Regions from separate parts of the Streptomyces tritici genome, predicted to be linked through region 3. Evidence: riboswitches for the same ligand, from Rfam matches in the RefSeq annotation. Region 3 holds a riboswitch; each other region holds the start of a gene.
The links. Region 3 has a riboswitch for S-adenosylmethionine ahead of thrC (threonine synthase). Riboswitches for the same ligand answer to the same signal wherever they lie in the genome.
Positions count from the first base shown of each region.

Region 1: another riboswitch for S-adenosylmethionine. It lies ahead of ACNJ93_RS29400 (IclR family transcriptional regulator); the one in region 3 lies ahead of thrC (threonine synthase).
Region 2: another riboswitch for S-adenosylmethionine. It lies ahead of ACNJ93_RS07870 (aminotransferase class V-fold PLP-dependent enzyme); the one in region 3 lies ahead of thrC (threonine synthase).

Region 1 is NZ_CP183183.1:6,405,021-6,414,607, reverse strand. It holds gene ACNJ93_RS29420 (NAD(P)/FAD-dependent oxidoreductase) at 1-830, opposite strand, end outside; gene ACNJ93_RS29415 (isoprenylcysteine carboxyl methyltransferase family protein) at 827-1,375, opposite strand; gene ACNJ93_RS29410 (type III polyketide synthase) at 1,383-2,477, opposite strand; gene ACNJ93_RS29405 (UbiA family prenyltransferase) at 2,556-3,470, shown strand; SAM riboswitch class I at 3,663-3,804, shown strand; gene ACNJ93_RS29400 (IclR family transcriptional regulator) at 4,031-4,753, shown strand; gene ACNJ93_RS29395 (hypothetical protein) at 4,868-5,179, shown strand; gene ACNJ93_RS29390 (helix-turn-helix domain-containing protein) at 5,225-5,926, opposite strand; gene ACNJ93_RS29385 (amidohydrolase) at 6,038-7,672, shown strand; gene ACNJ93_RS29380 (MerR family transcriptional regulator) at 7,727-8,200, opposite strand; gene ACNJ93_RS29375 (methyltransferase domain-containing protein) at 8,262-9,032, shown strand; gene ACNJ93_RS29370 (SpoIIE family protein phosphatase) at 9,184-9,587, shown strand, end outside.
Region 2 is NZ_CP183183.1:1,686,496-1,696,082, forward strand. It holds gene ACNJ93_RS07840 (NlpC/P60 family protein) at 1-200, opposite strand, end outside; gene ACNJ93_RS07845 (NlpC/P60 family protein) at 379-1,404, opposite strand; gene ACNJ93_RS07850 (NYN domain-containing protein) at 1,660-3,024, opposite strand; gene ACNJ93_RS07855 (hypothetical protein) at 3,058-3,300, opposite strand; gene ACNJ93_RS07860 (rhomboid family intramembrane serine protease) at 3,478-4,200, shown strand; gene ACNJ93_RS07865 (Lrp/AsnC family transcriptional regulator) at 4,197-4,478, shown strand; gene ACNJ93_RS07870 (aminotransferase class V-fold PLP-dependent enzyme) at 4,580-5,941, opposite strand; SAM riboswitch class IV at 6,129-6,245, opposite strand; gene trpD (anthranilate phosphoribosyltransferase) at 6,326-7,390, opposite strand; gene ACNJ93_RS07880 (cytochrome b) at 7,514-9,139, opposite strand; gene ACNJ93_RS07885 (Rieske 2Fe-2S domain-containing protein) at 9,136-9,587, opposite strand, start outside.
Region 3 is NZ_CP183183.1:3,094,116-3,103,702, forward strand. It holds gene ACNJ93_RS14130 (hypothetical protein) at 1-1,506, shown strand, start outside; gene groL (chaperonin GroEL) at 1,596-3,218, opposite strand; gene ACNJ93_RS14140 (cold-shock protein) at 3,583-3,786, opposite strand; gene ACNJ93_RS14145 (MoaD/ThiS family protein) at 4,173-4,451, opposite strand; gene thrC (threonine synthase) at 4,484-5,806, opposite strand; SAM riboswitch class I at 5,791-5,944, opposite strand; gene ACNJ93_RS14155 (glucosyl-3-phosphoglycerate synthase) at 6,088-7,038, shown strand; gene ACNJ93_RS14160 (hypothetical protein) at 7,135-7,305, shown strand; gene ACNJ93_RS14165 (alpha,alpha-trehalose-phosphate synthase (UDP-forming)) at 7,370-8,824, shown strand; gene ACNJ93_RS14170 (immune inhibitor A domain-containing protein) at 9,092-9,587, shown strand, end outside.

The sequences.
Region 1 (9,587 bases), 3.3 Mb from region 3:
GCCGCTGTCAGGGCGAGGGTGAGGCCCTCGCCGGTCAGCGCGTCGACGTACCCGGCGGCGTCGCCCACGAACAGGACCCGGCCGGCCACCCGGGTGCGGGCCTGCTGGCGCAGCGGTCCGGCGCCCCTGACCGGTGTGCCCTCGGCCGTGCGCAGACGGGCGGCCAGTGCGGGGAAGCGGGTCAGCTGGTCGTCGAAGGGCAGGTGGCGGGAGGTGAGGATGGCGACGCCGAGCTGCCGGGGTCCGAGCGGAGTCACGTATGCCTCGCAGTCGGCGGACCAGTACACCTCGACCAGGTCGGTCCACGGCTCGACGGCGTAGTGCCGCCGCAGGCCGTAGCGCGGCACGTGTCGCCGGGTGGCCGGCCGCACGGTCAGGCCCAGGGTGCGCCGGATGGGCGAGTGCAGTCCGTCGGCCGCCACGAGGTAGCGGGCGGTGATCCCGTCCGCGGTCACGTACCCGTCGGAGGGGGTCACCCGTCGGATGCGGTGCGGGATGACCGGGACACCGAGCTGGGCGGCCCGGGCGGCGAGTGCCTGGTGCAGCGTGGTCCGGCGGACGCCGAGACCGGATCCCGTGCGGAAGCGGGCTTCGGCGCGCCGGTCGCCGGCGGCGTCGACGTAGCGGATGCCCCGGAGGTGCGCGCCCGGCACCTGCACGCCGAGGGAGCTCAGGGCGCGTACCGCCGTCGGCATCAGTCCCTCGCCGCAGGCCTTGTCGATCGGCGCGGGCCGGGGCTCGGCGACGACGACGTCGAAGCCCCGCCGTGCTCCGTGGATCGCGGTGGCCAGGCCCGCCGGGCCGCCGCCGACGACGAGGATGTCGATCACGACACGGCACCGGTGGGCGGCAGCGCGCGTGAAGGCGCCAGGGCCGAGTTCTCGCAGCGGATGCGGACGGTGATCAGCGCCGCGTTGAGGAGGGAGAAGGCCAGGGCGGTCAGCCAGGCGGTGTGGACGAGCGGCAGGGCGGCGCCCTCGACGACGACCGCGACGTAGTTGGGGTGCCGGAGGTGGCGGTACGGGCCCGAGGCGACGAGAGGAAGGTCCGGGACGATCAGCACCCGCGTGTGCCAACGGGGCCCGAGCGTGCCGATGCACCACCAGCGCAGCGCCTGGGCGGCCAGCACGAGGGCGAGGGCGACCCAGCCGAGCAGCGGCACGAAGGGCCGGTCGGCCGCCCAGGGTTCGACGAGGCAGCCGAGGAGCAGTGCGGTGTGCAGGACGACCATGACCGGGTAGTGCCCCGCACCGTACTCGCGGGCGCCCCGGGCGCGGCTCCAGGCGCCGTTGCGGCGCGCCACGGCGAGTTCCGCGAAGCGTTCGGCGGCGACCAGCAGGACCAGCACGGTGTACGACGTCTCGGTCAGGGTCACGGCAGCCTCACCAGGCCAGGAGGACGAGTTCGGACGAGAAGCCCGGCCCGAAGGCGATCATCAGGCCGATCGTTCCGGGTGGCGGCCCGTCGGCCTGCGTGGCCTGCAGGATCTGCAGCACCGACGCGGACGACAGGTTGCCGTGGCCGGCCAGGGCGCGGCGGCTCGCCGCGAGCGCCGCGTCCGGCAGGCCGAGTCCGTCGGCGAGCGCGTCCAGGATCTTCGGGCCGCCGGGGTGGCAGATCCACGCCGTGACGTCCGCGGGCTTGAGGTCGTGCTCGGCGAGGAAGGACTCGACCTCCTCCGTCACGTGCAGCCTGACGAGCTCGGGGAGTTCCGGGCCGAGGACCATGCGGAAGCCCCAGTCGCCGACGTCCCAGCCCAACAGGTGCTCCGTCCCCGGGTACAGGCGGCTGCGCGTCGCCGCGACCGTCGGCCCGGGAGGACCGGACGCGGGGTGGGACGCGGGGTGGGACGCGCCCGGTTCCGTACGGGGCCGGTCACCGCCGACGGCCACGAGTGCGGCGGCCCCGTCGCCGAACAGGCCGCCCGCCACCAGGTTCGCCGTCGACAGATCGGCTCGCTGCAGGGTGAGCGAACACAGCTCGGTGGACAACAGCAGCGCGGTGCCGCCGGGCCGGCCGTCGAGGAAGTCGTGCACCCGGGCCAGGCCGGCCGCGCCCGCCGAGCAGCCGAGCCCGAACAGCGGCACGCGCCTGACATCCGGGCGCAGACCGATCCGTTCGGCCAGACGCGCCTCCAGGGAGGGGGTCGCGATGCCGGTCACGGTCGTCGAGACGACCAGGTCGACGTCTTCCGCGCGCACGCCGGCATCGCGGAGCGCCCGCTCGACGGCTTCGGCGCCCAGCGCGGTGGCCCGTTCGACGAACAGGCGGTTGGTCTCGCCGAAGGTGCCGAGAGCGCGGTAGCGGTCGAGGGGCAGCGCGAGATGACGGCTCTCCACGCCGGCCGCCGCATGCAGCCGGCGCACGAGATCCCTGCCGGATCCCGGCGGCAGACCGGAGACGAGGTCTTCGGTGATCTCGTGCTGCATGTGGCGGTGCGGCGGGAAAGCCGTGCTCACCGCGAGGACGCGGGTCATTGCTCCAACATAGGGACGGTAGGACGCCGACGCCCTCAACCCGGCGGTCGTGGGCGCGCCGTCGCCTAGCGTGGTGCGGTGCGCCCCACCACGGACAAGGGAACTCCCCGCCTCGCCGCTCCGGCCGCCGTTCCGGGTTCGGAGCAACGCCGAACTGTCGTCGGCCTGCTGAAGGCAAGTCACCCCGTGCCGGCGGCGGCGGTGACGGTCCTCGCCGCGCTGCTGGCCGTCGCGTCCGGCCTCGGCGCGGCCTCGGCGGCCGAGGCGGTGGCGGCGGTCGCAGCCGGTCAGCTGTCGATCGGCTGGTGCAACGACCTTCTGGACCGGCGGCGCGACCGGGCCGCGGGCCGCCGTGACAAGCCGCTGGCCACGGGCGCCGCGCGGCCGGGCGCGGTGGAAGCGGCGGCCGTCGTCGCGCTGCTGCTCTGCGTGCCGCTGTCGCTCGGTTGCGGGCTCCTGGCCGGCGTGGTGCACCTCGTCTGCGTCGCCTCAGGCTGGACGTACAACCTGTGGCTCAAGCGGACGGTCCTCTCCTGGCTGCCGTACGCGGTCGCCTTCGGGCTGCTGCCCGCGTTCCTGACACTGGCGCTCCCCGGCCGCCCGTGGCCACCCCTGTGGCTGACCGCCGCGGCGGCGCTGCTGGGGACCAGCGCCCACTTCGCCAACGTCCTGCCGGACCTGGACGACGACCTCGCGGGCGGGGTGCGCGGGCTCCCGCAGAGAGTGGGTCGGCGCGGGTCCGTGGCGTCGGCCGCGGTCCTGGCCCTCGCCGCCTCCGTGGTGCTGACGGCCGGCCCGGCGGGGCCGGTGTCCCCGGCGGGAATGGGCCTGACGGGAGTGACCTCCGCGCTCTGCCTCGTGGCGGTGGCCGGACCGTCCGCGTGGGTGCGCGGGCGCGTGCCCTTCGTCGCCATCATGGTCATGGCGGGCCTCGACGCCACGCTTCTGGTACTGGCCGGAGGCGCGCCGACCGGCGGTCAGGTCTGGCCCTGACCGAAGCCGACGCCGCCGGGTCCTGTCCCCGCGCGGCTCGCTCGCGTACTGCTGCACCTCGTCACAGGCCCGCCCCGGCGTCCGAACGGATTCGGTTCCGCCGCCGGCGGCGTCGCGGGCCGCCTGACCTGCCGCTCGCGGAGCCGGGCAGCCGTTGGCAGGGAGCGCCCGGAGTCTTGTATGGTTCCTCGCGAATCATCCAGAGGGGTGGAGGGACCGGCCCTACGAAGCCCCGGCAACTCCCCGTTCGACCCGGCGCTCCATGTTCGCGCCGCGCCGTCGGGATCAGTGCCAACTCCGGCCCGCGCCAACGTGGCGCGGGAAAAGATGAGGAGACACGGTGCTCTCTGTGCTGACCTTCGCCCCGCTTCTGTCTGCCCCGGGCTTTCCGCGTACCCGCGTATCCGTCTCGTGATCACCGCGGCGCATCGGCCGACCGCTTCGGCCCTTCCCCACTGATCTTCCCTGCCCTCCGCCTGGGCGCGGTTCCCGCGACGCATGCCTCGCATGCCTCGCACGCCTCGCATGCCTCGCGGGTCGAGACTGGAGCACCTCTTCTCATGGATATATCGGATATTTCTAGCGGTGTCGGCGTCCTCGACAAGACCGCAGTGATCCTGGGCGCGCTGGCGTCAGGGCCCGCCACACTGGCGGGGTTGGTCACCGCCACGGGACTGGCCCGGCCCACAGCCCACCGGCTCGCCACCGCCCTCGAACGCCACCGCCTCGTCGCCAGGGACCTGCAGGGCCGCTTCGTCCTCGGCCCCCGGCTCGCCGAACTCGCGACCGCGGCGGGCGAGGACCGCCTGCTGGCCGCGGCGGGCCCGGTACTCACCGCCCTGCGTGACACCACCGGCGAAAGCGCGCAGCTGTACCGCCGGCAGGGGGAGATGCGCGTCTGCGTCGCCGCCGCCGAACGCGCCTCGGGCCTGCGTGACATCGTGCCCGTCGGTTCCGCACTCCCCATGAAGGCCGGCTCCGCCGCCCAGGTCCTGCTGGCCTGGGAGGAACCCGAGCGCTACCACCACGGTCTGCAGGGGGCCCGCTTCACCGCCACCACCCTCAGCGGCGTACGACGCCGGGGCTGGGCCCAGTCGACCGGCGAACGCGAACCCGGCATGGCGTCCGTCTCGGCGCCGGTGCGCGACGCGGCCCATCGCGTCGTGGCCGCCCTCACGGTCACAGGCCCGATCCAACGCCTCACCCGCAACCCCGGCACGCTGCTCGCCCAGGTCGCCGTCGACGCGGCCGAACGCCTCACCGAAGCCATCCGCCACCCCTGACACCGGCAACGCCACCAAGCCCTGCGCCCTCCCCCGGCTCAGGCCCGGCACGCGGTGCACCCACGCACGCACCTGGCCTCCGCATCCCGTGCGCCGACGATGTTGGATGGCTCCATGGGGAAACGACCGCAGGCCAAGAAGAAGCGGACTCCCTTCGGCATGCCGAAGGCCGTCGTCCTGCTGGCGACGCCGGAGGGCTGGCGCCACACGGTCCTCACCGCCGAAGGCGGAATGCTCTGCGGGCGGCTTCCCGACGCGCCGATCGACGCCGACCCCGCCGAGGCGCGGGGCCGCGCGGAAGCCATGGTCGTAGGACTCGCGCGCGACTTCCACGAAGTCGACGTCGAAGTGGTCTGGGATTCGCCCCAGGAACCCTCGTCCTGGACCGGTCACGTCACCCCCCACCGAACGCCGGGGACTGCCTGAAGCATGGCGTCGCCGAGTCCTCTTCCTGGAATTCGCCATCAGGCGTCAGGCGTCAGGATGGAGTGTTGCCGCCGCCGCGAGGGTGAGTTCGAGGGCGAAGGGGTAGCCGCTGTGCCGCATTTCGGCGGCGAGCAGCGGGTACGTGGCCGCGATGTTCGGGTGGGTCCGGGCGGGCAGGCGGCCGTACGCGGCGTGCCAGACTTCGGCGTCCGCCTCCGCCGCCGCCTCGGGCAGGGCCGCGGCCGCGGCGTCCTGGGCGGCGAAGGCCAGGGCCTGGTCGACGAAGGCATGGTAGATCCGTACGGCCAGGGCGTCGGGGAAGCCGCCGTCGCGCAGGATGCCGAGGATCGTCTCGACGGCCCGTGTCTCGTGCGGGCGGCCGGTGGTGCGGTGCGCGGCCAGCAGGGCGGCCTGCGGCTGGGCCAGGTACGCGGCGTGGATGCGCAGGCCCAGGGCGCGCAGGTCCGCGCGCCAGTCGCCGGTCGGCCGCCAGCCCTCCTGGGCGCGGCCGATCATCTCGTCGGCCAGGGCGAGGAGCAGGGCGTCGGTGTTGCGGAAGTAGCGGTACAGGGCGCTGGGGTCCGCGCCGAGGGCGGCGCCCAGCCGCCGTACCGACAGGGCGTCCGCGCCGTGTTCGGCGACCAGGCGCAACGCCGTCTCGACGATGAGGCGTTCGGACAGGACGGCGCCCTGCTTCGTCGGCCGGCGCCGCCGCCGGGCGCCTTCGGGGACCACGCGATCGGACATGGCCGCACCTTATGTCAACACCATTGACCTGTAAACCGCCGACAGGCTTGCATGGCGTCCTGTCCGCCGCCCCGCGCCCGCCCGGCGCGCCGCACGCAAGGGAGCCGCCGTATGCCCCACGCCGATCTGGTCTTCACCGGAGGACCCGTCCTCACGATGGACTCCGCCCGGACGCGCGCGAGTTCGCTCGCGGTCACCGGGGAACGGATCACGGCCGTCGGCCACGACGAGGTGCGCGAGCTGATCGGCCCCCGGACCGAGGTCGTCGACCTGACCGGCCGGCTGCTGCTGCCCGGCTTCCAGGACGCGCACATCCACGCCGTCGGCGGCGGCAGCGAGCTCGCCCAGTGCGACCTGACCGGTGTCGTCGACGTCGACTCGTGCCTGGAGCGGATCCGCGCCTACGCCGAGGCGCACCCGGACCGGGAGTGGATCACCGGCGGCGGCTGGTCCCTGGAGACCTTCGCCGGCGGGCTGCCGACCCGGCACCTGCTCGACACGGTCGTACCGGACCGGCCGGTACTGCTGTCCAACCGGGACCACCACGGCGCCTGGGCCAACTCCCGCGCCCTGGAGCTCGCCGGGGTCACCGCCGCCACCCCGGACCCGGCCGACGGGCGCGTCGAGCGGGAGGCGGACGGGTCGCCCAGCGGCATGCTGCAGGAGGGTGCGACGGGACTGGTGTCGCGCCTCGTGCCGCCGAGCACCCCTGAGGAGCGGCTCGCGGCTCTGCTGCGGGCGCAGAGGCTGCTGCACTCGCTGGGCGTGACCGGCTGGCAGGACGCGCTGCTCGGCGCGTTCAACGGCATGCCCGACCCTTCCGGCGCGTACCTGGCCGCGGCGCGGGACGGTTCGCTGACCGCGCGGGTGACGGGGGCGCTGTGGTGGGACCGCGAGCGCGGCGCCGAGCAGATTCCCGAACTCGTGGCCCGCCGCGAGGAGTTGACGTACGGGAGGTTCCGGGCCGGCTCGGTCAAGATCATGCAGGACGGCATCGCGGAGAACTTCACCGCCGCGATGACCTCCCCGTACCTGGACGGCTGCGGCTGCGCCACGGCCAACTCCGGGCTCAGCTTCGTCGACCCCGTCGCCCTGCGCGACCACGTCACCGCGCTCGACGCCCTGGACTTCCAGGTCCACTTCCACGCCCTCGGCGACCGCGCCGTGCGCGAGGCGCTCGACGCGGTGGAGGCCGCCGTGGCCGTCAACGGGCGGCGCGGCAACCGCCACCACCTGGCCCACCTCCAGGTCGTCCACCCCGACGACGTGCCGCGGTTCGCGGCGCTCGGCGCCCTCGCGAACATCCAGCCGCTGTGGGCGGCGCACGAGCCGCAGATGGACGAGCTGACCATCCCGTTCCTCGGGCCCGAACGCGCCGCCTGGCAGTACCCGTTCGGCGATCTGGTCCGCGCCGGGGCCACCCTCGCCGCCGGCAGCGACTGGCCCGTCTCGAGCCCCGACCCCCTCGCGGGCCTCCACGTGGCCGTCAACCGCCGCGAACCGGGCACCGACGACCACCGGGTCTTCCTGCCCGAGCAGCGCCTCGACCTGCCGACGGCCCTGGCCGCCTACACCGCGGGCGCGGCGCACGTGAACGGCCACGACGACGCCGGCAGCCTGCGCCCCGGCCACCTCGCCGACCTGGTGGTGCTCGACCGCGACATCCTCGCCGCGCCGCCGGAGGAGATCGCCGAGGCCCGCGTGGAACGCACGTACGTGGGCGGCGCGCTCGTCCACCAGGTCTGAGCTACCGACGCGGCGTCGACGACCGCTCGCGCCAGGGGCATGCGGGCGGCTCTCTCATGAGGTCGGTGTCGCCGCCTCCCTCACCGGCTCTCCGGCCGGAGCTCGGGAGGCGGTCCGCTCGGCGATGAGCCGCCCGTAGTTCGGGCACTGGGTGACGTCTTCGTGCGCGCAGTTCATGCCGCCCTCGATCAGCTCCAACGAGGCCTGGGCCGCGGCGATCCTGGCCCGGAGCTCCTCGGCGACGGGGCGCAGGATCTCGTGCCGGGTGGTGCGGTCCGCCGTCGCGGAGAGACTCCTGATGGTGTCCAGGCCGAGGCCGGCCTCCTTCATGACGAGGATGGTCGCCACGCGGGTGACGTCGTCCGGGCCGTAGCGCCGCCGCCCGCCGGCGTCCCGTACGGGGTGCAGCAGGCCCACGGCTTCCCAATGGCGCAGCACGTGCGTGGCCAGGCCGAACCGGGCCGCGAGGGCCCCGATGCTCACCATGCCGACGCCGGTGCCCACGACGCCGACGCCGGTGCTCACCATGCCGACGCCGCTGCCGGCTTCGCTTGACTTCATGTCGACATTAAGTCGCAGCATGGCGTCCATGTCCATGAACCCCGAAGCGGTGGCAGAGCACCGCGACATCGCATCCATGCTGGCCGTACTCGACGCCGCGGACCGGCTGCCGGACGCCACCCGGCTCCGGGCCCGCTCCTACGAACTGCTGTCCCTCGTCCCGGACTCGACCGTCCTGGACGTCGGCTGCGGCGCCGGACGAGCCGTCGCCGAGCTGGCCGAACGCGGCGTGCGCGCCGTGGGTGTGGATCCGAGCCCGGTGATGCTGGCCGCGGCCCGGAAGCGGTGGCCGGAGGCCGAGTTCCTGGAGGCCGGGGCGGAGGAGTTGCCGTTCGCCGACGGAAGCGTGCGCGGCTACCGCGCCGACAAGGTCTTCCACGTCCTTCAGGAGCCGGCGCGCGCCGTGGCGGAGGCGCGACGGGTCCTCTGCCCGGGCGGCAGGATCGTCCTGGTCGGCCAGGACTGGGACGCCATCATGATCGACTCGGACGACCCAGCGCTCACCCGCACGATCGTGCACGCCCGCGCCGACCTCCTGAACGCGCCCCGCGCCGCCCGCGAGTACCGCAGCCTGCTCCTGGCCGGCGGCTTCGACGACGTCACGGTCGAGGCGCACACCAGCGTGTTCACCGACCCCGCGATGCTCTCGCTGCTCGCGAGGCTCGCCGAGCCGGTCTGCGCCGCCGGCACCGTCGACCGAGACCGGGCGGAGGAGTGGCTCGCCGAACAGCGCCGGCGCGCCGAGACCGGCCGCTTCCTCGTCGCCCTTCCGTTCTTCGTGGCCTCGGCCTCCGCCTGAGCGACCTCCGGCGGGGAGCGGCCACGACAAGGGGGATCTATCGTCCGCTTATAGCCCCATCAGCATGTCGGATGCTAAAAAGGACAGCGTGATCAGGCGCTTCGACCGCATACGGGGCGTGTCGCTTCCGCCACTGATCGACAGACGCCCCATGAGCGTCGCCGGACAGGTCTTCGCCCTCCAGGTGGCGGTCGTGGTGTTGCTCGCGCTGGGGGCGATCCTGGCGCTGGTGCTGCAGACGCAGCAGTCCAGCCAGCGCGAGGCGCGGAATCGTTCCGTCTCGGTCGCGCAGACGTTCGCCCACTCCCCCAGCCTCCTGGACGCGCTGAAACAGCCGGATCCGTCCGCGGTCCTGCAGCCGCTCGCCGAGGAGACCCGGCGGACCGCCGGGGTCGACTTCATCGTGGCGATGGACACCCGGGGCATCCGCTACACGCACCCCCAGCCGGAGCGCATCGGAGGCCGTTTCGTCGGCTCCATCGAGCCGTCCCTGCGGGGCGAGGTCCTGACCGAGAGCGTGGACGGCCCGCTCGGCGAGGAGGTGCAGGCGGTCGT
Region 2 (9,587 bases), 1.4 Mb from region 3:
TCGGCGCGTTCGTCCGCCTTGTTGTAGCCCTCGGTGGCGCGTTCGGCCTCCTCGAAGAGCCGGTCGACCGTGGCCCGGGTCGCGGGGGCGCCGCCGTGCGGGTCGGCGAGCGCGGGCGCGGCGCCGCCGAGGGCGGCCGCGGCGGTGGCCGCCGCGGCGGACAGAACGGTGGCCTTCGAGGGCCGGCGATGGGACGCCACGTACCGCGCTCCTTCCGGGTAGCTGTCGCGACGGCAGACAGTAACCCGTCCGTCACCCGGTACCAACGAAGGCGCCGCGTACGCACAGTGACGCCCCGCCGGAGTTCACAGGTCACCGGCGGGGCGTGGAGTCAGTGCGGGGCGGAGCGATTTCGCCCGAACGGAGTCCGGCGAGGCGTCAGATGCGGACGCCGAACTGGAAGGTGCCCATGTAGTCCATGGACTCGTAGCGGACGACCGCGCCCGGCTTGGGGGCGTGCAGGATCGTGTTGTTGCCCGCGTACAGGCCCACGTGCGACAGGCTGTTGAAGAAGACCAGGTCGCCCGGCTTGAGCTGGCTGCGGCCGATCTTCACGCCGTCGTTCTGCTGGGTGTAGGTGGTGCGGCTGATGCCCACGCCGGCCTGGCGGTAGGCCCACTGCGTCAGACCGGAGCAGTCGTACGAGTTGGGGCCCTCGGCGCCGGAGACGTACGGCTTGCCGATCTGGGTGGCGGCGGCGTTCAGGGCGGCGGCGCCGCGCTGGGAGGCCGGGACCTCATTGCCGAGGTCGACGCGCTCGCCGGCGGCGCGGCTGGCGCGCTGCTCGTCGGCCTGGATCTTGGCGCGCTCGGCGGCGGTCAGGGTGTTGAGCAGCTTCTGGGCCTCGGCGAGCTTGCCCTGGAAGGACTTCTTCTTCTCGCCGAGCGTCTTGCGGACGCTCTCCAGGTCGGCCAGCTTCGTGGTGGCCTCGGCGCGCTGCTGGGCGAGGGTGCGCTGCTTCTCCTGGATCGACTGGAGCACGTCGGCCTGCTTGGCGCTCAACTGGTCGACGGCGGACGCCTTGTCGAGGTAGGTGTCCGGGTCGGAGGAGAGGAAGAGCTGCAGCGAGGGGTCGATGCCGCCGGAGCGGTACTGCGCGCTGGCGACCGAACCGATGCTGTCCCGCAGGGTGTTGAGCTCGGCCTGGCCGCGGGCCACCTTGTCCTGGAGGGCGCTGATCTCCTTCTGCAGCTTGCCGCGGCGCTCCTCGGCGAGGTTGTACTGCTCCGTGGCCTCCTCGGCCTCGTGGTGCAGCTTGTCGACCTTGGACTTGACCTCGTCGATCTTCGGCTTGGGCGCGGCCTGCGCCGTCTGGGCGGAGAGGGCGACGGCCGCGGCGGCCGTGGCCGTAAGGACGGTCACACGGGTGCGGCTCGGCTGCTTGGGACGACGGTGGGACGCCACGGGGGCGAGCTCCTTATGCCTCAGGCCGCCTGGCCGCACGGGCCGGCGGGACCCTCACTGCCATCCCGGATGGATGATCAACCGCGTGAAGGTTCGAGCCCCGACCCTAGTGACCGAGTTGTGATCAGTTCAAATCCTCATCCGAAAAATCTCGCGCAGGCGGCACATTATTTACATACAGCACACGGGCAGTAGCGGGCACTTGACCCTGCGCGGATCAGAATCCGGGCATTGCGCCCAGGACTTGCCGAGCCGTCACGAGAGGCGCGAAAGGCGCTTCAGCAACAAGGCGGACGCGACCGGCCGCGCCCCCGACTTGGCGACGCCGTCGGCGACCTCGCGGTCGGTGGAGACCACCACGACCGGCCGGCCCGGCGGCTCGGCCCGGACCAGCTGACGGATCAGCTCGTCGGCCGTCACGCCCGGCTTCGAGAACAGCACCCGGACCCCGCGCGGCGGCGCGAGCAGCACCGGGGCGGCCAGTTCGGCCCCGTCGAAGACACAGGTGATCTCCGCGCCGGAACGGGCCGCGAGCGCGGACAGTCCGCCGAGCAGCCGCAGCCGCTGCTTCTCCAGCGGCATCGTCGGATAGCCGGTCTTGGTCACGTTGTAGCCGTCCACCACCAGATGCGCCTGGGGCAGCGCGAGCAGTTGGTCGAGCAGCGCCGGATCGGTCTCGGACAGCGCCCGGGCCGCGATGTCCTTCGGCGACATCCGCCCCGGCTCCACCGCGTCCACCAGGTCCGCCGGATGCACCGACACCGGCGGCAGGGCCAGTTCGCGGCGCAGGCCCTGGGCCGCGTCCAGCACCGTGTCCAGGAGCAGCCGCAGCCGCATGTCCTCCACCGAGCGGCCCTCGCGGGCGGCGCGCCGGCTGGCCTCCAGGGCCGCCTCCACCTCGGAGAGCCGGGACTTGAGCCGGCGGGTCTCGCTCTCGGCGGCCGACACCTGCGCGGCGGCCTCCGCCCGGATCGCGTCGATCTCGCCCTGGGTGCGGCGCAGCGCCGCCTCGCCGCGCTTCACGTCGCTCTGGGCGCTGCGCAGCTTGCGGTGAAGCGATTCCGCTTCCTTGCGGGCGGCCTCCAGGTCGTGGCGCAGCTGCTCGGTCTCGACGCGGCCGCGCTCCTTGGCGGCGGCCACCTCCTCGCGCAGCCGCTCCAGTTCGCGCCGGCCGGCCTCCTCGGCCCGCTCGGCGTCCGCCCGCTGGACCTCCTCGCCTGCGGCGGCGACCAGCTTGACCCAGCCGGCCGGCCGCAGCACGTACGCGGCGGCGGCCACGTCCACCGGGTCGGCGGCGGCCGGCGGACTGCCGGACTCGACGGCCGAGGCCAGCTCCGGCTCCGCCTCCTTGAACCGCTCGCCGATCCGCTGCCGGAACACCGCGTCGGTCTCCAGGGCGGCGGCCATCGCCGTACCGGCGAACTTGGCGCGGCGGCTCGGGGTGAAACGGGCGTACTGCCGCAGCGCGGACGGGAGCTCGCCGACCGTGAGCCCGCCGAAGGCGTCGGCGACCAGCGCGACGACGCGCCGCCGCACGCCCTCGGGCAGCGGTCGGTCGAGCGCCTCGGCGGCGTCGCCGGCCGCACCGCCCGGCTCACCGTCCCGTGCGGGCTGCTCCACGTTCCGTCACCTCATCGTCGTCCGCGCCGTGCCTCAGGAAGCCGTACCCGGCCTGTCCACCAGTTCGATCTGGTCCACCGCGTTGCACCAGCGGCAGCGGACCGACTCGATGGTCTCACTGAGCACCTCGCGCTCCTCCACGGTGGGCTCGCCGGCCAGGTCCAGATGGACGTACTCGACGACCTTCGAGGACCGGGTCACGTCGAAGCGGGTCAGGTTGCCGCAGAGCGTGCAGCGCCAGCGGGTCTCGGCGGTCGGCTGGGGAACCGTCGTCATGGTGCCGTCCTTCTTCCTGTTCCTTCGAGGGGTCCCGCGGTGCGCCGTCGAACTGCGGAGGTACTGCCCGTCACCCTAGTCTCCCCCGCGCACCCCGAGCCGCTCCCGCGCACCGGTTCCCGGGCGCCCCGGCGAGGCGCTCTGTCCCCGTCGGTCCGGTTACGCCATGATCTGTGCATGATCGACTGGCGGGCGGCGGCGCGCGGCGCGGTGCGCGGACCGACGATGACGTACGGCCTGATCGCGGTCTGCTGTCTGGTGTTCCTGCTCGGGCCGGTCTCCGGGTTCAATCCGTCGTACGGCACGGGCGACCGGCTCCTGGCCGCGCAGAGCGACTGGTTCCGCCGCTGGGGCGTGATCCCCGCGGAGCTGATGAGCAGCGAGCCGCACACCCTGCTCTCGCCCGTCACCGCGCTGTTCGTGCACGGCAACTGGCTGCACCTGCTGGGCAACATGCTCTTCCTGTCCGTCTTCGGCGCGATGGCGGAGGAGCGGATGGGCCGGCTGGAGTTCCTGCTCTTCTGCCTCGGCTGCGGCTATCTCGCCCTGCTGGCGTACGCGGCCGCGCACGCGACCAGCGAGCAGACCCTGGTGGGGGCGTCGGGGGCGATCTCGGCGGTGCTCGGGGCGTTCCTCTTCCTCTTCCCCCGGGCCCGGGTGACCAGCCTGTTCCCCTTCCTGCTGTTCCTGCCGCTGCGCTTCCCCGCCTGGATCGTGCTGGTCTTCTGGTTCGTGCTGCAGTGGCTCGCGGCCCGCTCCGCCGGGCCGGGGCCGGGGGTGGCGTACCTGGCCCACGTGGTGGGCTTCGCGCTCGGCTTCCTCTACGCCTGGGGCCGCTACGGCTCTGCGGATAAGGTGAGGGTCCCAGCCGCGGCGACCGAGGGAGAACGCCAGCCATGATCACCGCGATCGTGCTCATCAAGACCAGCGTGGACCGCATTCCCGAGATCGCGGAGTCGATCGCCGCGCTGGACAGCGTCAGCGAGGTCTTCTCGGTGACCGGCACCTACGACCTGATCGCCATGGTCCGGGTCGCCCGGCACGACGACCTGGCCGACGTGATCCCCGGCCGCATCAGCAAGATCCCCGGCGTCGAGGCCACGGACACGCACGTCGCGTTCCGCACGTACTCCCAGCACGACCTGGAGGCGGCCTTCGCCATCGGCCTGGAGTCGTAACCGGCCATAACCGGTCGCACGAGGAAGGGGCCCCGCCGCGGAGGCCCCTTCACCCGTACGAGTGGCCGGTCAGCCCGCCGGTAGACCGCGGTCAGCCGCGGTCAGCCGCGGTCCGGGACACAGCGGCCGTCCTCGGTGCGGTACTTCCACTGCGCCCCGTCCCGGACCAGCTCCTTCACGGCCGCCACGAAGCGCTCCACGTGCTCGTCCGGGGTGCCGGCCCCGAAGCTCACCCGGATCGCGTTGAGCGACCTCTCACCCGGCTCCGCCTCCGGCGCGCCGCACTCGCCGACGTCCTGCGGGTCGCTGCCCAGCAGCGTGCGCACCAGCGGGTGGGCGCAGAACAGGCCGTCGCGGACGCCGATGCCGTACTCGGCGGAGAGCGCGGCCGCGAAGTGCGAGCTGTTCCAGCCCTCCACCACGAACGAGATCACCCCGACCCGCGGCGCCTCGTCGCCGAACAGGGAGAGCACCCTCACCTCGGGCACCTCGGCCAGTCCGGCGCGGACGGTGTCGATGAGGTGCTGCTCGCGGGCGACCAGCGTGTCGAAGCCGGCCTCGGTGAGCGCCTTGCAGGCGGCGGCGATGGCGTAGACGCCGATGACGTTCGGCGAACCGGCCTCGTGGCGGGCGGCGGTGGTGTGCCACTCGACGTGCACCCCGCCGTCGGCGCGGCGGGCGACCTTACGGGAGGCGCCGCCTCCGGCGAGGTACGGCTCGGCCGCCTGGAGCCAGTCGGCGCGGCCGGCGAGGACGCCGGAGCCGAAGGGCGCGTACAGCTTGTGCCCGGAGAACGCGACCCAGTCCACGTCCAGTTCGCGCACCGAGACCGGGTGGTGCGGGGCGAGTTGGGCGGCGTCGAGCACGATGCGGGCGCCGTGCGCGTGGGCCGCGGCGGCGAGTTCGCGCACCGGCCACAGCTCGCCGGTCACGTTGGACGCGCCGGTCACGCAGACCAGGGCGGGGCCGTGGGGGTCGCGCTCGGCGAGGGCGCGCTCCAGGGTGTCGACCGCCTGCCGCGGGGTGCGCGGCGCGTTCAGGTACGTGACCTGGGCGTCCTTCCAGGGAAGCAGCGAGGCGTGGTGCTCGGTCTCGAAGACGAACACCTGGCAGTCGGCGGGCAGGACGGCGGCGAGCAGGTTGAGCGAGTCGGTGGTGGAGCGGGTGAAGACCACCTGGTCGCCGTCGCGGCAGTCGAGGAACTCCGCGACGGTGGCCCGGCTGTTCTCGAACAGGTCGGTGGACAGCTGCGAGAGGTACCCGGCGCCGCGGTGCACGCTGCCGTAGTACGGGGCGTAGGCGGCGACGTCGTCCCAGACGCGCTGCAGGGCCGGGGCGCTGGCGGCGTAGTCGAGCGCGGCGTACGCGACCTCTCCGCCGGTGACGAGCGGGACGGTGACGTCACGGCCGAGGACGGGCAGCGGCTCACAGACGGCGGGGGCGGCGACGGTGGAAACGGACATGGCGAACTCCCGTACGAGGCAGGCGAATGCGACGCCTCGACGCGGGCGGACGCGGATGCCGCGTCCCCGCGGAGGCGTGCGAGGAAAGGAAAAAGGGGGGGTGCGGAAGAGGGGCCGGAAGGCCCTATCGCATTCGCTTGCTCACGAGACGCTCCCTCGAGGACCAGGACCCCAGGGTTGGCGCAGGGGTCCGCGCTTGCCGTGAACCTTGCTGTCCACGGCCCGGTCTTCACCCGGGGCACCCCGCCACGGACGGAGGGTTGCCGGACAGCCAGCCGGGGCTTCGAGGCTGTCACTCATGACCTGTCGCTGAACGTATGCCACCGCTCGCGTTCCGCGCAACCCCGTCCGGATGCCGGACGGGGTTGCGCGGGCGCGGCGGGTTCAGGCGTTGCTGGCGGCGATCCAGCGGTCCAGGGCCCGGCGGGCGGCCCCGGAGTCGATGGACTCGGCGGCCTGCTCGATGCCCGCGCGCAGCTGCTCCGCGAGGCTGCCGCCGCCCGGGTGCAGGGCGGTGAGCGCGGCGGCCGAGTTGAGCAGGACGGCGTCCCGGACCGGGCCGGTCTCCCCCGCGAGCAGCCGGCGGGCCACGTCGGCGTTGTACGAGGCGTCCGCGCCGCGCAGCGCCTCGACGGGGACGAGCTCGATGCCGACGTCCCGCGGGTCGAAGGACTCCTCGCGCACGGCTCCGTCGCGCACCACCCACACCTTGGAGGTGGCGGTGGTGGTCAGCTCGTCCAGGCCGTCGTCGCCGCGGAAGACCAGCGCGGACGAGCCGCGCTCGGCCAGCACGCCGGCCATGATCGGGGCCATCCGGGCGTCGGCCACACCGGTGGCCTGGGCCTTCACCCGGGCCGGGTTGGTGAGCGGGCCGAGGAAGTTGAAGGTGGTCCGGATGCCGAGCTCCTTGCGGGCCGCGGCGACGTGCCGCAGCGCCGGGTGGAACTTCACCGCGAAGCAGAAGGTGATCCCGGCCTCCTCGGCGACCTCGGCGACCCGCTGCGGGGTCAGCTCCAGGTTGACGCCGAGCTTCTCCAGGACGTCGGAGGCGCCGGAGGCGGAGGAAGCCGCCCGGTTGCCGTGCTTGACGACCTTGGCACCGGTGCCGGCCACCACGATCGCGGACATGGTGGAGATGTTGACCGTCTTGGCGCCGTCGCCGCCGGTGCCGACGATGTCCACCGAGGGGCCCGGCACGTCGATCAGGTTGGCGTGCGCGTACATGGTGCGCACGAGTCCGGTGATCTCGTCGACCGTCTCGCCCTTGGCGCGCAGCGCGACCGCGAAGCCGGCGATCTGCGCGTCGGTGGCCTCGCCGCGCAGGATGCGGTCCATCGCCCAGGCGGTGTCCTCCGCGCTCTGGTCGCGGCCGCTCAGCAGACCGTCCAGGACGACGGGCCAGGAGCGGCCCGCCGTGGTGGTGCCTCCAGCGGGGGTCACAGCGCTCATGGTCGCTCCTCATCGTCGGAAGGTACGGACCCACCCTATCGATCTCACGGGACGGCAAAGAGCCCCGTCCAGCGAATGGACGGGGCTCTCGCCGTGGCGACCTCAGGTCAGCAGGTCAGGTGATCAGTGGTGGCCGTGGCCGCTCTGGATCTCCTTGTACTCCTCGACGGTGGGCTTCGCGATCTGGTTGCCCTCGCCGTAGTAACTCCGGTTCAGCCTGACCCGGAGCTTCTCCATGCGGCCGATCTTCCGCTCGACGCCGTTCTCGTCGACGGCGGGCGGCAGCTCGGCCGGCGCGTACTGCTCGTGCGCGGTGAGCGTGTGCAGCTCGCCCTGGCTGAGCGGGGTGTGGACCTCGACGAACTCACCGTGCGGCAGGCGCTTGATGATGCCCGACTCGCGGCCGTGGAGCACCTTGTCGTGGTCGCGGCGCTGGAGACCCAGGCAGATCCGCTTGGTCACGATGAAGGCGATGACCGGGCCGACGAAGAACGCGATCCGGACGAACCAGGTGATCGAGTTGATCGACAGGTGGAAGTGCGTCGCCCAGAGGTCGTTGCCGCCACCCACGAGCATGATCATGTACGCGGTGATCCACGCGACGCCGAAGGCGGTGCGGGTCGGCGCGTTGCGCGGACGCTGCGCGATGTGGTGCTCGCGCTTGTCGCCGGTGATCCAGGACTCGATGAACGGGTACACCGCGATGGCCGCGAGGACCAGCGGGAAGATCACCAGCGGGATGAACACGCCCAGGACCAGCGTGTGGCCCGCGAAGTCGATCTCCCAGCCCGGCATGACACGGATCAGACCCTCGGCGAAGCCCATGTACCAGTCGGGCTGGGCGCCGGTGGACACCTGGTCCGGACGGTACGGGCCGAGCGCCCAGATCGGGTTGATCGAGGCGATCGCCGCGATGACCGCGATGACACCGAAGACCAGGAAGAAGAAGCCTCCGGCCTTGGCCATGTACACCGGCAGCAGCGGCATGCCGACGACGTTCTTGTTGGTGCGGCCCGGACCCGCGTAGTGGGTGTGCTTGTGCACGACCACGAGGATCAGGTGCGCGACCACCAGGCCGAGCATGATGCCGGGCAGCAGCAGGACGTGGGCCGAGTAGAACCGGGCCACGAAGTCGCCGCCGGGGAATTCGCCGCCGAACAGGAACATCGACAGGTAGGTGCCGACGATCGGCACCGACAGGATCGCGCCCTGCATGAAGCGGACACCGGTGCCGGAGAGCAGGTCGTCCGGGAGCGAGTAACCGGTGAAGCCGGTGAACATGCCCAGGAAGAACAGCAGGAAGCCGAACAGCCAGTTGATCTCACGCGGCTTGCGGAACGCGCCGGTGAAGAACACGCGCATCATGTGCACGAACATGCCGGCGAGGAAGATCAGCGCCGCCCAGTGGTGGATCTGCCGGATGAGCAGACCACCGCGCACATCGAAGGAGATGTGCATGGTCGAGTTGAACGCCTCGGACATCAGCTGTCCCTGCAGCGGGACGTAGCTGCCGTGGTACTCCACCTCGTTCATCGACGGGTGGAAGAACATCGTCAGGTAGACGCCCGTCAGGATGATGATGATGAAGCTGTAGAGGCAGATCTCGCCCAGCATGAAGGACCAGTGGTCCGGGAAGATCTTCCGCATGTTGGCCTTGGCCAGCGTGTAGATCCCCAGCCGGCCGTCGGCCCAGTCGGCCACCCGCTCGCCGCGGGAGGCCGTCGTCTTCGTATCCGTCACAGTGCTCATCCGCGCTCCCAGAAGGCAGGACCGACGGGCTCGTCGAAGTCGCCGAGCGCCTCGAGGTTGCCCTTCTCGTTCACGCCGATCCGCAGCTGCGGGAGGGCGTGACCGGCCGGGCCGAAGATGACGCGGGCGCCGTCGGCCAGGTCGAAGGTGGACTGGTGGCACGGGCAGAGCACGTGGTGGGTCTGCTGCTCGTACAGCGAGATCGGGCAGCCCACGTGGGTGCAGATCTTCGAGAAGGCCACGATGCCCTCGTGCGACCACTCCAGCTCGCGCTTGTCCTTGATGTCCTCCGGCTGGATCCGGACGATCATCAGGGCGGCCTTGGCGATCTCGGTCTGGAAGTTGTGGTCGTGCTCCGAGAGGCCCTCGGGCATCGCGAAGGTCAGCGAACCGACCGCGACGTCCTCGGGACGCAGCGGCTCGTGCGTGTTCATGTTGATGAGCTGCT
Region 3 (9,587 bases):
TTCGACCACCAGCGCGGCGCGTTCCAGGTCTCGGCCTGGACCGACGCGCCGGACAGCACGGTCACCTCCGTCTCCGCGAGGATCCGCAAGGGCGACCGGGTCCTCGTCGAGCTGCCGGCGCTGACGGCGTCGGAGGCGGCGGGCTACTACCAGCTGCCCGCGGAGACCCCGCTGAAGCTGACCGAGGACGGCGGGCAGCTCCCCGAGCTCGGCCGGTACTCGATCGACGTCACCGCCGAGGACAGCAAGGGCAACAAGCTCACCCGCCTGGACGCGGGGACGCTGGACTTCACGCTGCGGCCGCAGGCGACGTTCGCCGTCGCGGCCCCTGCGTGGACCGACCCGGTCGCCCGCCCGAAGGGCAGCCTGACGGGCATTCAGCCCGGCTCCGGCGACGCGGTCCCGCTGGCCGGCCGTACGGTGCGGGTGTCGGCCCGCTCCGAGGAGTCGGCGCAGACGGTCGCCGTGGCCGCGGACGGCACGTTCGCCGCCGAGCCATACCGGGTGACCACGAACCACAACCTGTACGACCTCGCCTTCTCGGAGGACAGCGACGAGGTCCACGGCACCCTGAAGCTGCAGCACGATTTCTACAGCGTCACGGCCCGCCCGGTCACGGTGACCGGCGCGGTGGACAAGGCCCGTGTGCTGCCCGGTGAGCCCTTCGCCATCCGCGGCCGCGTCGTGGCCGAGGACGACGGCACGCCGCTCGCCGGCACCCAGGTGCGGGTGAACTCCGGTGGGATGGTGCGGCTCGTGACCACCGACGCCGACGGCCGCTACAGCGCCCTGTTCAAGGGCGCGCCGTGGAAGTACGCGGGGCACTGGTACGTGTCGACGACCGATGTGTTCCTCGAGGGAAGCGCCGGCGGTCAGGTGGTCATGCCCGGCGAGTCCCACATCGAGAAGGTGCAGGGCTCGCTCGCGGCCGACACGACGGTCACGATGACGGGCAGGCTGGAGTACACCTACCCGTCCGACATCACGGGGATCCACACCGAGCCGATGCGGCTGGAGCACTCCGCCGACGGCCGCACGGGCTGGAAGGTGATCGGCACCGGCGAAGCCTCCGCCGGTTCCCCCTTCACCGTCACGGGCCGCAGCACCGGCGGCTGGTTCCGCGTCCACCATCCCGCCACCGACACCATGGCCGAGAGCTTCGGCCCGGCCGTACGGCTCGGGCGCATCCAGACGCGCGTCGTCTCGGTGAACGCGGCGCCCGAGCCGGTGCGCAAGGGCGCCACGGTGACGGTGACGGGTGGGCTCCAGCAGTACAAGAACGGCGCTTGGACGCTGTACGCGGGGCAGCCCGTCGGCCTGTGGTTCCAGGCGAAGGGCTCGAGCGCGTACAAGCTGGTCGCCTCCGGCAAGTCCGCGGCCAACGGCGGCGTGTCGCTGAAGACGACGGCCACGGTCGACGGCACGTACCTGATCCGCTACCTGGGGACGAGCACCAGCACGCACTTCCACTCGTCCGCGGTCGGCGACTTCGTCGACGTCCTCTGACGCGCGGCGCGCGAACGCCGAAGGGCGGCACCCCTGGTGGGGGTGCCGCCCTTCGCGTACCGCTTCAGGAACTGCCGATCCGCGAGGGATCAGAAGTCCATGTCACCGCCCGGCATGCCGCCGCCGGCCGGCGCGGCGGCCTTCTCCGGCTTGTCGGCGATGACGGCCTCGGTGGTGAGGAACAGCGCGGCGATGGAGGCCGCGTTCTGCAGCGCGGAGCGCGTGACCTTCGCCGGGTCGATGATGCCCTCGGCGATCATGTCGACGTACTCGCCGGTGGCGGCGTTCAGGCCGTGGCCGACGGGCAGGTTGCGCACCTTCTCCACGATGACGCCGCCCTCGAGGCCGGCGTTCACGGAGATCTGCTTCAGCGGGGCCTCGAGCGCCAGCTTGACGGCGGCGGCGCCGGTGGCCTCGTCACCCTCCAGCTCCAGCTTCTCGAAGACCTCGGAGGCCTGCAGCAGGGCGACGCCACCGCCGGCGACGATGCCCTCCTCGACGGCCGCCTTCGCGTTGCGGACGGCGTCCTCGATGCGGTGCTTGCGCTCCTTGAGCTCGACCTCGGTCGCGGCGCCGGCCTTGATGACGGCCACGCCGCCGGCCAGCTTCGCGAGGCGCTCCTGGAGCTTCTCGCGGTCGTAGTCCGAGTCCGAGTTCTCGATCTCGGCGCGGATCTGGTTCACGCGGCCCGCGACCTGCTCGCTGTCACCGGCGCCGTCGACGATGGTGGTCTCGTCCTTGGTGATGACGACCTTGCGGGCGCGGCCCAGCAGGTCCAGGCCGGCGTTCTCGAGCTTGAGGCCGACCTCCTCGGAGATGACCGTGCCGCCCGTGAGGATGGCGATGTCGTTCAGCATGGCCTTGCGGCGGTCGCCGAAGCCCGGGGCCTTGACGGCGACGGACTTGAAGGTGCCGCGGATCTTGTTGACGACCAGGGTCGACAGGGCCTCGCCCTCGACGTCCTCGGCGATGATCAGCAGCGGCTTGCCGGACTGCATGACCTTCTCCAGCAGCGGAAGGAGGTCCTTCACGTTGCTGACCTTGGAGTTGACGATGAGGATGTACGGGTCCTCGAGCGCGGCCTCCATGCGCTCCATGTCGGTCGCGAAGTACGCCGAGATGTAGCCCTTGTCGAAGCGCATGCCCTCGGTGAGCTCCAGCTCCAGACCGAAGGTCTGGGACTCCTCGACGGTGATGACGCCTTCCTTGCCGACCTTGTCCATGGCCTCGGCGATGAGCTCGCCGATCTGGGTGTCGGCGGCGGAGATGGAGGCGGTGGAGGCGATCTGCTCCTTGGTCTCGACCTCCTTGGCCTGGTCGAGCAGGGCGCCGGAGACGGCCTCGACGGCCTTCTCGATGCCGCGCTTCAGGGCCATCGGGTTGGCGCCGGCCGCCACGTTGCGCAGGCCCTCGCGGACGAGCGCCTGGGCGAGGACGGTCGCGGTGGTCGTACCGTCGCCGGCGACGTCGTCCGTCTTCTTGGCGACTTCCTTGACCAGCTCGGCGCCGATCTTCTCGTACGGGTCCTCGAGCTCGATCTCCTTGGCGATGGACACACCATCGTTGGTGATCGTGGGGGCGCCCCACTTCTTCTCGAGGACGACGTTCCGGCCCTTGGGGCCAAGGGTGACCTTGACGGCGTCAGCGAGCTGGTTCATGCCGCGCTCGAGACCGCGCCGGGCCTCCTCGTCGAACGCGATGATCTTGGCCATGTGAAGTGGTCCTCCCGGACATGGGGTGGATAACGCTCCAGGACCGCGCCGACGCCCGCGACGGACGGTCTGCGCGCCGTGCGGTTCCTTGCCCCGCCCGGCCTGCGGACCTCGTCTGCCCGATCCGTAAGCACTCTCACGTGGAGAGTGCTAACGCCAATGATTAGCACTCGACCCAGGAGAGTGCAAGGCCGTCCCGCAGGGACGTCGAACAAGGGGTGGTGGTCGGGCGTCGGGAGGGCGCAAGCGGCTTCCGGGTGTCGGGCGAGGCCGCGCCGGAGGTGCGGGCGCACGCGAGGGGCCCGCATCCGGTCAGGATGCGGGCCCCTCGGGTGAAGTGCGTCGGTGGCCGATCGCGCCGCGGTCAGACGGCGAGCTTGACCATGTCGGCCTGCGGGCCCTTCTGGCCCTGCGAGATCTCGAACTCGACCCGCTGCCCCTCCTCGAGGGTGCGGTAGCCGTCCATCTGGATTGCGCTGTAGTGGACGAAAACATCCGCACCACCGTCGACCGCGATGAAGCCGTAGCCCTTCTCCGCGTTGAACCACTTGACGGTGCCCTGAGCCATGCCTAACTCCCCTATTACTGGCCCTTGCGCGGGACCGCACTTCGCGGACCCGGGTCAGACCCTGCGCCGGAACGCGTCGACCGCGGCTGAATGTATCTGCCCAACTGCCCTCTGCAACAGGTCAATCGGACGAGAATTCTGAGCGCGCCGGAAAGGAGAATTGCGGAGATTTCCTTGATATCCAGGGCAAGTCGGGCCCGGCAAAGGACGCAAAAAGTACACAACGCTCGAACACTTTGGCTGCATCTTGTCGCGTGCGGGCGCATTCTCATATGCGGCCGGCACGAGCAGCGGAGGGGACTTCCCCAACTCTACCGCGCTCAACCATGCAGAATTGCCCCCTCCGCTTCTCTCGCGGAGGGGGCAATTCGGGTACCGCTGGTAACTCAGCAGCCGCCGGCGACGGCCGGGATGATCGAGACGCCCGCGCCGTCCGGCGTGGCCGTCTCCAGGCCCTGCTCGAAACGGACGTCGTCGTCGTTCACGTAGACGTTGACGAAGCGGCGCAGCTTGCCCTGGTCGTCCAGGACGCGGGCGGCGATGCCGGTGTGGTTCTTCTCCAGGTCCGCGATGACCTCGGCGAGGGTCGCGCCCTCCGCCTGGACCTCGGACTGCCCGCCGGTGTAGGTGCGGAGGATGGTGGGGATGCGGACGTTGACGCTCATGCTGCGGTTACTCCCTTTCAGTCGCAGTCGGCTCAGTTCGCCAGGCCGGCGTCGCGGAACGCGTCCAGGCTCGGGCGGATGACGGCGGTCGCCTGAGAGGTGTCGGCCACCGCGTCGAGGGTCTTGAGCCCGTCGCCGGTGTTGAGGACGACCGTGGTGAGGCTCGGGTCGAGCAGACCGTTCTCGACGAGCTTCTTCGTCACGCCGACGGTCACGCCGCCCGCGGTCTCGGCGAAGATGCCCTCGGTGCGGGCGAGCAGCTTGATCGCGTCCACCACCTGCTCGTCGTTCACGTCCTCCACGGCGCCGCCGGTGCGGCGGGCGATGTCGAGGACGTACGGGCCGTCGGCCGGGTTGCCGATGGCGAGCGACTTGGCGATGGTGTTCGGCTTCTGCGGGCGGACCACGTCGTGGCCGGCCTTGAAGGCGGCCGAGACCGGGGAGCAGCCCTCGGCCTGGGCGCCGAAGATCTTGTACGGCCTGTCCTCGACGAGGCCGAGCTTGATGAGCTCCTGCAGACCCTTGTCGATCTTGGTGAGCTGGGAGCCGGAGGCGATCGGGATCACGAGCTGGTCGGGCAGCCGCCAGCCGAGCTGCTCGCAGATCTCGTAGGCCAGCGTCTTGGAGCCCTCGGCGTAGTACGGCCGCAGGTTGACGTTGACGAAGCCCCAGCCCTCGCCCAGCGGGTCGCCGATGAGCTCGGAGCAGAAGCGGTTGACGTCGTCGTACGTGCCCTCGATGCCGACGAGGTCGCCGCCGTAGACGGCGGCCATGACGACCTTGCCCTGCTCCAGGTCGTGCGGGATGAACACGCAGGAGCGGAAGCCGGCGCGGGCGGCCGCGGCGCCGACGGCGCCGGCCAGGTTGCCGGTGGAGGAGCAGGACAGGGTGGTGAAGCCGAAGGCGCGGGCGGCCTCGATGGCCTGGGCGACGACGCGGTCCTTGAAGGAGTGGGTCGGGTTTCCGGAGTCGTCCTTGACGAACAGCTTGCCCGGCTCGACGCCCAGCGCGCGGGCGAGGTTGTCCGCCTGGACGAGCTTGGTCCAGCCGGGGTTCAGGTTGGGCTTCTGGGTGACGTCGGCCGGGACGGGCAGCAGCGGGGCGTAGCGCCAGATGTTGGCGGGTCCGGCCTCGATCTGCTTGCGCAGCGCCTCGGGGTCGCCGGCGGGGAGTTCGTACGCGACTTCCAGCGGGCCGAAACACAGCTCGCAGGCGAAGATCGGGCCGAGCGCGAAACGCTCGCCGCACTCGCGACAGGAGAGGCCGGTGGCGGGGCCGAGATCGACCGCGTTCGTGGTGGGTGCAACCGTCTGTACAGCCATGGAGGCGAGGCCCTTTCTCCTCATCTTCCTCATGGCGCATTTCGCCATGAGACGGATTTGGCACCTTCCCTAGCCGGGAGCCTCGCGGCCGCGCGCTGCGCGGACTGGAGACCGGCTGGAGGGTTGCCGGGGCTTCAACGGGCCGTGTCCCTCTGCCCCTCTGGATGAGCGGTATTCGATTGTGAGTCGCGGTCGGGACCCCGACATGCATCGGGCCTCCGCGTTGTTCAAGACTGTAACCGAAGGCGTGGGCGGTTGAGACAGCCGTCCGAAGCGCGAGATGGATCACACACCGCAACTGGGGAGTAACGGACGTGCTGGAAGAAGTGGAGCGCTGGCTCGGGCGGCGCTCCTGGTCGGTGGCCGATCGTCCCCTCGACCAGATCCTCGCCGCCAAGCGCGCGACGACGGTGAGCGTCGTGCTGCCCGCGCTCGACGAGGAGGCGACCGTCGGCGACATCGTCTCCGTGATCCGGCGCGAACTGATGTCGGAGGCGGTCCCGCTCGTCGACGAGCTGGTGGTGGTGGACTCCGGGTCCACGGACCGGACGGCGGAGGTGGCGGCGGCGGCCGGCGCGCGGGTGGTGGCGCGGGACGCGATCCTGCCGGGGATCCCGGCCGTGCCGGGCAAGGGCGAGGTGCTGTGGCGCTCGCTGATGGCGACCGGCGGGGACATCGTCTGCTTCGTGGACGCGGACCTGCGGGACTTCTCCGCGGACTTCGTCTCGGGGATCGTGGGCCCGCTGCTGACGGACCCGGACGTGGAGTTCGTCAAGGCCATGTACGACCGGCCCCTGGGGGACGCCCCGGGGCAGGGCGGCCGGGTGACGGAGCTGGTGGCGCGGCCGCTGCTGAACCTGCACTGGCCGCAGCTGGCGGGCTTCGTGCAGCCGCTGGGCGGCGAGTACGCGGCGCGGCGCTCGCTGCTGGAGCGGCTGCCGTTCCCGGTGGGGTACGGGGTGGAGCTGGGGCTCCTTGTGGACGCGCTGCACACGGTGGGCCTGGACGCCCTGGCGCAGGTGGACGTGGGGGTGCGCAAGCACCGCCACCAGGGCGGTCAGGCGCTGGGCCGGATGGCGGCGGCGATCTACCGGACGGCGCAGGTGCGGCTGTCGCGGGGGCATCTGGTGCGGCCGGTGCTGACGCAGTTCGAGCGGGGCGCGGCGGGCGAGCCGGGGTTCGTGCCGCGGACGTACCCGGTGGACACCGAGGAGCGGCCGCCGATGACGGAGATCGCGGAGTACGCGCACAGGCGGGTCGCGTAGCCGGGACGGGCGTGGCGCAGCCGAGGCGCCTTGCGGAGCCGTGACGGGCGTGGCGCAGCCGAAAGGCGCGGAAAGGGATGACTAGATTCCCTTTTCATGCGATTTGCACAGATGATGCACGAGGCGCGGCTGCTGCACGAAGGGACCCTGCTCGGCGCGGCCGGGCACGCCGGGGAGCGTCTGTGGCTGCTGGGCGGGCTGATGCTGGCGCTGGGCGCGACGGGCGTGGTGGCGCGGGCGGCGCTCCGGGCGCGCCGGGACCGCTGACCGGTTGTCGCCACCGTGTCCGGGCGTACGTTTGAGCGGATACGGGACGGGCTAGGTTCGCCCCATGGCCAGTGTTCTCGTCGCTTCCAACCGCGGTCCCGTCAGCTACGTGCGCCGGGACGACGGCACGCTCGACGCCCGGCGGGGCGGCGGCGGGCTGGTGTCCGGCCTGAGCGCGATCTCGGCGGAGGACAGCCTGTGGGTCTGCGCGGCCCTGGGCGAGGGCGACCGGGAGGCGGTGCGGCAGGGCGTCGGCGAGCCGGGCGTCCGGATGCTGGACATCGATCCCGCGGTGTACGCGGACGCGTACAACGGGATCGCGAACTCGGTGCTGTGGTTCCTCCACCACCACCTGTACGACGTGCCGCGCGAGCCCGTCTTCGACGCGGAGTTCCGGCTGCGCTGGGAGGCGTACCGGGCGTACAACCGCGCGTTCGCGGAGGCGCTGGCCGAGGCGGCCGACGAGGGCGCCTGCGTGCTCGTGCAGGACTACCACCTGGCGCTGGTGCCGGGGCAGCTGCGGGAGCTCCGGCCCGACCTGCGGATCGGCCACTTCACGCACACGCCCTGGGCCTCGACGGACTACCTGCGGATGCTGCCGCAGGACGTCCGCGAGGAGCTGGTGTGGGGGATGCTCGGCGCGGACGAGCTGTGGTTCCACACGTGGAGCTGGGCGTTCGCGTTCATGAACGGCGCGCACATCGACAGCGCGGTCGGGGCCGCCCAGCCGCTCTCGCCCACCGGCACCCCCTGGCGCGGGGTGGACCACATGCACTGGGGCGGCCCGAAGCGGACCACCCGCGTGCGGACCTTCCCCCTCGGGGTAGACGCCGAGGACCTGCGGGCGCTGGCGTACCGGCCGGAGGTGGACGAGCGGCTGGCCCGGCTGCGCGAGGAGGTCGGCCCGGGGCGGAGGACGATCGCCCGGGTCGACCGGACGGAGCTTTCCAAGAACATCCTGCGCGGCCTGCTCGCCTACCGGGAGCTGCTGACCGCCCGCCCCGAGTGGCGGGGCCGGGTGGTGCACCTGGCCTCGGCGTACCCGTCCCGGCAGGACCTGGAGGCGTACCGCTCGTACACGGCGGCGGTCCGGGAGCTGGCGGACCGGATCAACGAGGAGTTCGGCACGGCGGACTGGCAGCCGGTGCTGGTCTCCGTCCAGGACGACTTCACGCGCTCGCTCGCGGTGTACCGGATGGCCGACGTGGCGCTGGTGAACCCGGTGCGGGACGGCATGAACCTGGTGGCGAAGGAGATACCGGTGGTCTCCGAGGCGGGCTGCGCGCTGGTCCTGTCGGAGGGCGCGGGCGCGTACGAGGAGCTGCGCGAGGACGCGCTGACGGTGAACCCGTACGACGTGAGCGCGACGGCGCAGGCGCTGCACGAGGCCCTGTCGATGCCGGCCGCCGAGCGGGCCGAGCGCACGGAGCGCCTCGCCGCCGCGGCGACCGCGCTGCCGCCGCAGCGCTGGTTCCTGGAGCAGCTGGCGGCGCTGCGGGAGGACCCGGACGGGGAGTAGCGGCCCGCGCCGGGCGGCGGTCGGGCCCGCGGAGCGGAAGCGGAGCGGTTGGCGCCGCGGGGCCGTGCGGCCCCGCGGCGTCCGGCATTCGGGGTGGGCGCACCGCGTAGCGGAAGATGTCGCTGCCGACCTCTCCTCTTCCGCGCCCCTTCCGTGCCAGACTCTGCCGCGATCGTTCCCCCAGGCGATCCGACACCCCCCGAACCGCGCGAACCATGCGACCACGCATGCGAAGGGATCGCAGACGTGAAGAGACTTGTCGTGGGCATGACCCTAGGGTCGGCGCTCACCGCACTCCTCGCCGCGGGCCTCACCCCGGCCGCCGCGCAGGAGGCCCGGGACACCCCGTCGGGAGCACCGGGCGCCACCGCCCACCGGCCCGACAACCGTCCCGGACCGCTCACCGAGCAGCGCACCGAGATGCGCGAGCAGGCGATCGACAAGGTCGCCAAGGGCAAGGCGAGGGCGAACGCCAAGGGCGTCGTCGAACTCGCACCCGGAAAATTCGTGGAGACGACCACCGTCCGCTCCGAGAAGATCCTCACCATCCTCGCGGAGTTCGGCGACCAGTCCGCCGGCAAGTACGGCTCCGTCCCCGGCCCGCTGCACAACCAGATCCCGAAGCCGGACCGGACCACGGACAACTCCAACGCCTGGACCGCCGACTTCTCGAAGGCCTACTACGAGAACTTCTTCAACGGCCCCGGCGAGTCGATGCGGACCTACTACGAGAACCTCTCGGGCGGCCGCTACTCCGTCACCA